DNA from 2 places in the Ochrobactrum teleogrylli genome. Region 2 is predicted to be linked to the other one. Evidence: predicted binding sites of a transcription regulator. Region 2 holds the regulator's gene; the other holds the start of a gene.

Region 1 (4,376 bases), 2.4 Mb from region 2:
ATTGCTGGCGACAGCCATTTCATAATAAGCGGGTTTTTTCTCGATGTGGGGCATCAGGCAAACAACCCATGCAGGAACCAGCGCGGATGATTGGCGCCGTCATAAAGACCTTCGCGGAAAATCCAGAAACGCTGGCCGTTCACATCTTCCACCCGGTAATAATCGCGCAGTTCCGGTACGTCGTGACCGATGGTAAGCCACCATTCCGGTTCGATCCGCTCTGGTCCTTCGGCAAGGCGAATATGATGGCGGACCCGTCGCCACAGGAAGAATGAGGGCGGACTGTCCGGCACTTCCGCCACGCTTTCGATCAGCTGCGGCGGGCGAAACAGTTTTATGGGGCGCGCTGGCGGGTCACCAGCCAGCGTTGGGCTGCTTTCATAACCGGTCTGGTTTGCGTGGCTGCCATGCAGGGCAGGGCGCAGGCCAAAAGCGCGCTCCGGCATATGCGTATCGCGTGCGAAAGGCACCAGCACGCGGTCCGGCCCCAGACGCGCCGAGAGACGGTCGATCAGCTGGCTGAAGCCGGCATCATCTTCCTCATGCTGGTCCAGCCCGGTCTGGCGTTGTGTGACCGCAGCACTGCGCAAGGCGGCAAGCCTGATCATGTCAAAACCGAAACCGGCATCCAGCGGATCGGTGAGGGCATTAAGCCTTTCACGCGCAAGACGCAGAAAAACCCTGTCATCGCGCAGAGGCTGGCCGGTTTCAATGCGGATATGGCGTATCTCGCCATCGACCCGGAAGAAGGATGCTTCGATCAAAAGCGCGCCTTTGCCTTCCGTCTCAAGCCGGGCGAACAGCTCCTGCGCCAATTCCTGCAAGATGCGCTCCACCAGTTCCATGGCGGTCAGAGGCTCGGACTGGCGGCGCTCTGCCGTTGCGAGCGGCACCATGCGTAGCGGCGAGATGGGCGCGCGCTCCTGCCGTGTCAGGCGACCGAGACGGGTGGCGAGATCGGGACCAAAGCGCGCGGTGAGTGCTGCACGCGGCAGCGCCATCACATCGCCGATGCGTTTCAGGCCCGCGCGCTTGAGGCCGGTTTCAGCGGCATCGGCCAGTTCAAGCGCGGAAAGCGGCAGGCGCGGCAACACGGCATCGGCCTGCGCCTTGTCGAATACGCCGCCTCTGGTGCCACGGGCGAGAAGCCGCGCCGCAAAACTGTTATCGGCAATAGCTGCCCGAACGTGCAGACCGGCGCGCTCGATGCGCTGGATCACATCGGCATGCATGGCGGCCAGTCCGCCGAACAGATGCGCGCAGCCGGTAATGTCCAGCATCAGCCCGTGCGGCGGATCGAAGGCGACAAGTGGCGTATAGCGTTCGCACCAATGGGCCATTTTGTTGAGCAGGGCGGCATCGCGCTCCGGCGCGGCATTGACCACATCAAGCCTTTCCACACGCGCCCGCGCATCGGTCAGCGCCATGCCGGGATAAAGCCCGAGCTTGGCGGCCTTGACGTCGATGGCCGTCAACCGAAGCGCATTGGCGGTGCGCTCGGTAATGACAAGCGGCAGTGCGTCGGACGCTTGCCCGGAGGATGCATCAGATCGCCCGGCGCGGTGCAGCCTGTCCGTCGGCAGGAACGGAAACCACAGCGCCATGAACGCCATAGATGCCGACGCTGCCGCTTCCTTCCCGTTCTCTGATGCCGAATTCAAGGGTTTCATTGTTCCATTCCATGATCCACTGGCCGCATGTGCCATGACGGTTGCGCTCCAGAACGGCCAGGAAGGCCGGTTTTCCGGGCGCATTGGCCCCGCTGGAGCGCGAAGGCGCAGGCGCGACACGCCATCGGCTGACGGCAGCGCTTTGCACGCCGGTGCGATGACTTCGAAGCAGGATGACCGGCAGTTGCGCTGTCTCCGCTGCCAGCAGCAGGCGACGTGAGGCTGTCAGGTCGAGGCATTTCGGCTGGCCGGTTATCGAGGCAACGATGCCGGAGACGAGATGCGAAGCCTTGCCGCCGGTTCCTGCTTCCAGCACATCATTGGCCGCCTTCAGGACATCCTGCGCATTCGGACAGCGCACGATCAGCAACCGGTGCGGGGCGATGCCGAAAGCATGCAGCCCCGGCGGGTAAAGCCCGCCATATTCGCTTGTCGCCGTTTCCTCCTCGATCCAGATGATCGGTCGCTGCTTTTGTGTGGCGCGCAATGCCATGGCGAGCGCAAAGCCGGTCGCCGCCATATGCGCACCGGGATTTTCCGCGAAAACCTCATGCAAGGCATCACCAGCAAGCCCATGCGGAAAGGCTGCGTCCGCTGCCGCGTGGCCAAGCGCGAAACTGTTTTCGCGTCCGAAACCGGCAGCTGTATCGCCAGCAAAATTTCCTTGCGGATCGTTGCCTTCAATGGCGGTAACCATGCGCCGCAACGTCGCGATGTCGATGCCGCTCACGTCAAAAATCCTGTAATCTGTCTGTGTTTGTTGGCGCGGTTCCGGAGACAGGAACCGTCATTGTTCTCTATTTGTTCTAGTATTGAATCGACTCTGAAAAGAGTCAAGCAGGGAAACGTTCGATCCCTGTGGGCGCGTCGGATTCTTCAAGGAACAAGAAAATTCAGGACAAAGAAAAACGCCCTCCGATGAGAAGGGCGTTTCCAAAACGGTAGACCTTAGGCCGTTGAGATTCTGGCGCGGTGAGCCGAAAATGGTGGGCCTCGAGAACCGGCGCGCAGCGTACTTAAAGGTACGGGAGCACCGGAAGCGCAGAAAACTGCCATTTGCAGGCCAGCAGAGCCTGAAGATCAATGCCTAACGGCGGTCGCGGGCAGCCAGCGTACGCAACCGCAGCGCGTTGAGCTTGATGAAGCCTGCTGCGTCTTTCTGGTCGTAAGCGCCCTGATCGTCTTCGAAGGTCACGAGCTTGTCGGAATAAAGCGACTTGTCCGACTCGCGACCGATCACCATCACATTGCCCTTGTAGAGCTTGAGGGTGACTTCGCCTTCGACGTTCTTCTGGCTGAGATCGATTGCGGCCTGCAGCATTTCGCGCTCCGGCGAGAACCAGAAGCCGTAATAGATCAGCTCCGCATAGCGCGGCATCAGTTCGTCCTTGAGGTGAGCAGCGCCACGGTCGAGCGTGATCGATTCGATGGCGCGGTGGGCCGCCAGCAGGATCGTGCCGCCGGGCGTTTCGTAGACGCCGCGCGATTTCATGCCGACGAAGCGGTTTTCCACGAGGTCGAGACGACCGATGCCGTTGTCGCGGCCATATTCGTTAAGCTTGGCAAGAAGCGTTGCAGGCGAAAGACGCTGGCCATTGATCGAAACGGCATCGCCCTTTTCAAAGCCGATCTTGATGATCGTTGCCTTGTCGGGAGCTGTTTCCGGCGAAATGGTGCGCATATGCACATATTCCGGCGCCTCGACAGCCGGATCTTCCAGAACCTTGCCCTCGGACGAGGAGTGCAGCAGGTTGGCGTCCACGGAGAACGGCGCTTCGCCCTTCTTGTCCTTGGCAACCGGAATCTGATGCTGTTCGGCGAATTCGAGCAGATGCGTGCGGCTCTTGAACGACCAGTCGCGCCACGGCGCGATGATCTTGATGTCCGGGTTCAGCGCATAGGCCGAAAGCTCGAAACGAACCTGATCGTTGCCCTTACCGGTTGCGCCATGCGCAATGGCGTCGGCGCCGGTCTTTTTGGCAATCTCGATGAGATGCTTGGAGATCAGAGGACGGGCAATCGAGGTGCCGAGCAGATAAACGCCTTCATAGACGGCATTGGCGCGGAACATCGGGAAAACGAAATCGCGCACGAATTCTTCGCGCACGTCCTCAATGAAGATTTCCTTGATGCCCAGCATTTCCGCTTTCTTGCGTGCCGGTTCAAGTTCTTCGCCCTGACCCAGATCAGCGGTGAAAGTCACGACTTCCGCGCCGAGTTCCGTCTGAAGCCATTTCAGGATGATCGAGGTGTCGAGACCGCCCGAATAGGCGAGCACGACTTTCTTAACGTCTTTCCACTTGCTCATAGTCAACTTCCGATACGATGGATGACCCATTGTCCGCTCGGGGAGAGCATCCGCAGGGCTTGGGAATTGGATGTTGCTGTCCTTTTATCAGTTGCTAGGCGACGTGCAAGCCGGATGGCTGCGACTTATCGAAAAGACCCGAGAATCCAGTAGCGGCGAGATTTGATTCGCGTTAGAGCATTTCCAGCAAAAGTGCGAAGCGGTTTTGCGTCGGATAATGCTCAAAACAAACGGGATAGAGCGGTTCCGACGATTCGGTCAAAACAGGAACCGCTCTATCTTGCCGCGAATTTTCGGAGCTTTTCGCATGTCGTTCCTGACAAACCTGACCTTCATTCCCGAATGGACCATTTTCGTCCAGTTCGCGATTGCAACCGCCATTCTTTCCATCACACCCG
Region 2 (4,376 bases):
TCGCCTTGCTGCGCGTGCGCGTTTCGGAGCGGGTGGAGGAGGTGATTGGCGGCGAGGACGGCAATGTCACAGCCGCATTGATCGCTGGAACGCGCGGCGGCATCAGTGAGGAAACCAACGAAAATCTGCGCAAGGCGGGTCTCGCGCATATTCTTTCCATATCGGGGCTGCACATGGCACTGGCGGCGGGGGTCGTCATGTTTGTCCTCCGGTCTGGTTTTGCGCTCTTTCCCGCGTTCAGTGTGCGCCATCCGGTCAAAAAATACGCGGCATTCCTGTCCCTGCTGAGCTGTACGTTCTATCTCGCCATGTCTGGAGCGGATGTGGCCGCACAGCGCAGCTATGTGATGATCGCCGTGATGCTCAGCGCGTTATTGTTCGACCGGGCTGCGATCAGCATGCGCAATCTGGCAATCGCCGGAATGGTGACCATCGCGATTTCACCGCATGAAATATTGGGGCCTAGTTTTCAAATGTCCTATTCGGCGACAGCTGCCCTGATCGCCGGTTATGCCTGGTGGAGCGCGCGCAAGGCCAAGAAGCTGCAGGATATGGAAAGGCGCGTTGCAGCGCCAGTCGGCGGATTGGCAGCCAAGGCGTTGAATTTTGTCTTTGCCGCTGCAGGAACGTCGTTATTGGCTGGGCTTGCAAGCGGTATTTTCGCTGCCTACCACTTCAACAATACCGCACCGTTGGGGCTGATTGGCAATGTGCTGGCTGATCCGGTGATTGCCGTTCTGGTCATGCCCTTTGCTGTTTTCGGTTTGGTGTTGATGCCGCTCGGTCTCGACTGGATACCATTGTCCCTTGCTGGTTCCGGTGTGTGGATCGTGCGCGAGATTGCAAGTTTCGTGGCGTCCTGGTCCCCGGAAGGCAATCCGGGCGCGATGCCGCTCACAGCGCTTGCTTTCTGGACCATAGCGCTTGTGATTGCGGTCCTGTTCACAACCAGATTCAAGATTCTCGCTTTACCATTTGTTTTATTGGGATTTATCGCCTTTGTACGCGAGCCGTTTCCAGATGTCGTGATCTCGGAAGATGCTAAGCTGGTTGGGGTTCGACTGTCCGATGGGCGTTTTGCCGTGAACCGCGACAGACCATCCAAGTTCACGGTCGATAATTGGCAAACTGCCTATCTCGCATCGCAATTTCTGATACCGCAACACGCAAAGGACCGGCTCAGAGGAATCCCGACGGACGGCTTTATCTGCGAGGATGGATTGTGCACGATCACGCTGCGCGACGGGCGCGTGCTTGTATATACGGCTGATCCGACAGTTCAGGATATCGCCTGTGACATTGGCGATGTGATTATTCTGGCTGTAGCTGGCGAAATGCCAGGATGCACGCGCACGAATAAGCTCGTTCTCAACCGGCGTGATCTGGCCTTGCGCGGGACGGTTGAAATCAAATTGGGTGACAAGAAAGACGCCGCCAATGTTCCCACCGTGAAGCTTTCAAGCACCTCGCCCGACGAAAGCGGCGCTCCACCGCAACAGCCCAGATTTGCTGATCCGCGTTACGACGACACGCTGGCCTTCGCCATCGATGAGCCACGGCGTCCGTGGCATCTATTTCGGCTCTATTCCCGCGCAGCGCGGGGACTGCCAGATTGGGAATATAAAAAGAAAAGGACTGCGCAGGTGGTGGTGTCAAATTGTCCGGCTGATGACAATCAGGAGCCGGGCAAATGTGAATGACCGCATGGCGGCTATGAGATCAGTTATTCCGGCAGTCCGGTAAACTACCATTGCGACCCAAATCGCCCAAAACGGACAACCTCTGATCAATACCGGCGGATCAGACCGACCAGCTTGCCCTGTACGCGCACGCGGTCGGGACCGAAGATGCGCGTTTCGTAAGCGGGGTTTGCCGCTTCAAGCGCAATCGACGCACCCTTGCGGCGGAAGCGCTTCAAGGTCGCTTCTTCATCATCGACCAGAGCCACGACAATCTCGCCCGGATTGGCCATGTCACCGCGCTTGATGATCACCGTGTCACCGTCGAAAATTCCGGCATCGATCATCGAGTCACCTTTGACCTCCAGCGCATAATGTTCGCCCGCGCCGATCATTTCCGGCGGAAGGCTGAGCGAATGCGTCTGGTTCTGAATGGCGGAGATCGGCACACCGGCAGCGATGCGTCCCATGACAGGCACCGACACGGTTGCCGACACATCGTCATTGATCGCAACCGGGGCAGGGCGCAATGGTTGCGCGGGCGCAGGCGGCGCCTTGCCCAGACTGCCTTCAATGACGCTCGGTGCGAATTTCTTCTGCGCGTTCAGCCCCGGTGCAATCGAATCCGGTAGCCGCAGCACCTCAAGGGCACGCGCTCGGTTCGGCAGTCTGCGAATAAAACCGCGTTCTTCCAGAGCGGTGATCAGCCGATGTATGCCCGACTTGGAAGCAAGATCGAGCGCCTCCTTCATTTCGTCAAAAGATGGCGGAATGCCCGTTTCTTTCAGACGGTCATGAATGAACAGCAGAAGCTCGTGCTGCTTACGGGTCAACATGCGCGACACCCTCCGGCCAGATAAGAATCGAGAAAAACAAAACCAGAACGAACACTATATGTTCCAGTCTTGTTCTGCAATGGTTTTAAAATGATTAACGGGTGCGCGCCTTGTTGCGGTTCTGTTCACGGAAGGGTGTGAGGTGGGGCTCGGTGTTTGATGAAACGGTTTGTTTTCAAACAATTACGTTTGTTACTTCGTGTTCATTCGAGGTTGTGAAAGCGCGGCTTTTCACACCTATCAGCGCAACATCAGAACACGGCACGGTGTGCCCGCAGCGGCTGCCGGGGCATTTTCATCACGAATGAGCAGTGCATTGCAACCGACAAGGGCCGTCAGCATGGACGAGTCCTGTACTGGAAACGGTGTCACCAGCAGTGTTCCATCGCTTTGTGATTCGACCGTTGCGCGCACAAAATCGCGGCGATGGTCATTGGCGGGCATCGCCTGACCGAGTTTCGCCGGGCGGATATCCGCCGTCAAATCGGTGCCTGCAAGTTTCGCGATAAGCGGACGGAGAAAAACCAGACTGCAAACAAGACTTGAAACCGGATTGCCTGGCAGGCCGATTATGTGAACGGTTTTGCCATTGACGGTCTTGCGTCCATACATCAGCGGCTTTCCGGGGCGCATGGCGATTTTCCAGAAGTCCAGTTCGACACCGCAATTGCGTAATGCGCCATGGACGTAATCGCGGTCACCGACCGAGGCGCCGCCGATGGTCACCAGTACGTCGATGCCGCTGTCGAGAGCGGAGGCGATAGCCGCTTCGATCTGAGCCGGATCGTCCGGAATGATTCCCATATCTTCAGGCTTGCCACCGGCGCGGCGCACGATTTCGGCAATGCCGACGCTGTTTGACGCGACAATCTGGTCCGGGCCGGGGTCGGCTCCCGGCGGCACAAGTTCGTCGCCGGTGGCCAAAATAGAAATGCGAGGTTTGCGAAACACATCAAGCGTTGGATTGCCGCTGGCCGCAGCCAGTGACAAAGCGGGTGCGTCCAGTTCGCGGCCAACGGACAGAACAGTCTTGCCCGGCGCAAAATCGAGACCAGCCCGGCGGATATGACGCCCCGTGGCTATGCCTTCGAGTATGGTTAGCTGATCGCCAGATCGCTCGGTATGTTCCTGGATGACAATCGTATCGGCAGCTTCCGGCATCGGTGCGCCAGTGAAAATACGCACAGCCTGTCCGGGGAGGAGTGAACCGTCGAAGCGCTTGCCAGCAGCGGATTCGCCGATAACCTTCAGTTGAAGCGGATAGGTGGTATCTGCTGGCGCAATCAAAGCATAGCCGTCCATGGCTGAGCAGTCGAAAGGCGGTTGCAGGAAATGCGCCTCAACGGCGCGGGCAACAACGCGCCCGCCCGCTTCGTTCAACGCAACGGTTTCGAGGCCATGCGGTTCTGCGGAGGAGAGTATACGCGCCAGAGCATCTTCGACCGGGAGAAGGGACATCGTATTTCCTCTCGAACTCAAACTTGTCGGAACGTTTCACGCCTTCCAGTCGCCGGACTTGCCACCAGACTTTTCCACAACGCGGATATTGCCGATTTCCATATGGCGATCGACAGCCTTGGCCATGTCATAGATCGTCAGGCACGTCACGGATACAGCGGTCAGAGCTTCCATTTCCACGCCGGTGCGGCCCTTGAGCTTTGCAAGTGCGCGAACGCGCAAGCCCGGCAGCGCATGGTCCGGTACAATATCCACCGCGACCTTGGTCAGCATCAGCGGGTGGCAAAGCGGAATGAGGTCGGCGGTCTTTTTCGCGGCCATGATGCCCGCAAGCCGCGCGGTTCCGATCACATCGCCCTTGGCTGCGTCGCCCGCCAATATGAGCGCCAGCGTTTCCGGCTTC

The links. The regulator LexA, encoded in region 2, represses DNA repair genes until DNA is damaged. The targets are predictions, from matches to a motif close to TGTTCNNNNTGTGTTCNG.
Region 1: a site for LexA is predicted at 2,462-2,479, ahead of WIX40_RS13265 (ImuA family protein). Genes of this name have one in related genera too.

What each region holds. Positions count from the first base shown of each region.
Region 1 is NZ_JBBHKQ010000001.1:2,833,511-2,837,886, reverse strand. It holds gene WIX40_RS13275 (error-prone DNA polymerase) at 1-54, opposite strand, end outside; gene WIX40_RS13270 (Y-family DNA polymerase) at 54-1,505, opposite strand; gene WIX40_RS13265 (ImuA family protein) at 1,546-2,400, opposite strand; gene WIX40_RS13260 (argininosuccinate synthase) at 2,758-3,978, opposite strand; gene WIX40_RS13255 (LysE family translocator) at 4,286-4,376, shown strand, end outside.
Region 2 is NZ_JBBHKQ010000001.1:406,286-410,661, forward strand. It holds gene WIX40_RS02045 (ComEC/Rec2 family competence protein) at 1-1,700, shown strand, start outside; gene lexA (transcriptional repressor LexA) at 1,787-2,515, opposite strand; gene WIX40_RS02055 (molybdopterin molybdotransferase MoeA) at 2,756-3,973, opposite strand; gene moaC (cyclic pyranopterin monophosphate synthase MoaC) at 4,010-4,376, opposite strand, start outside.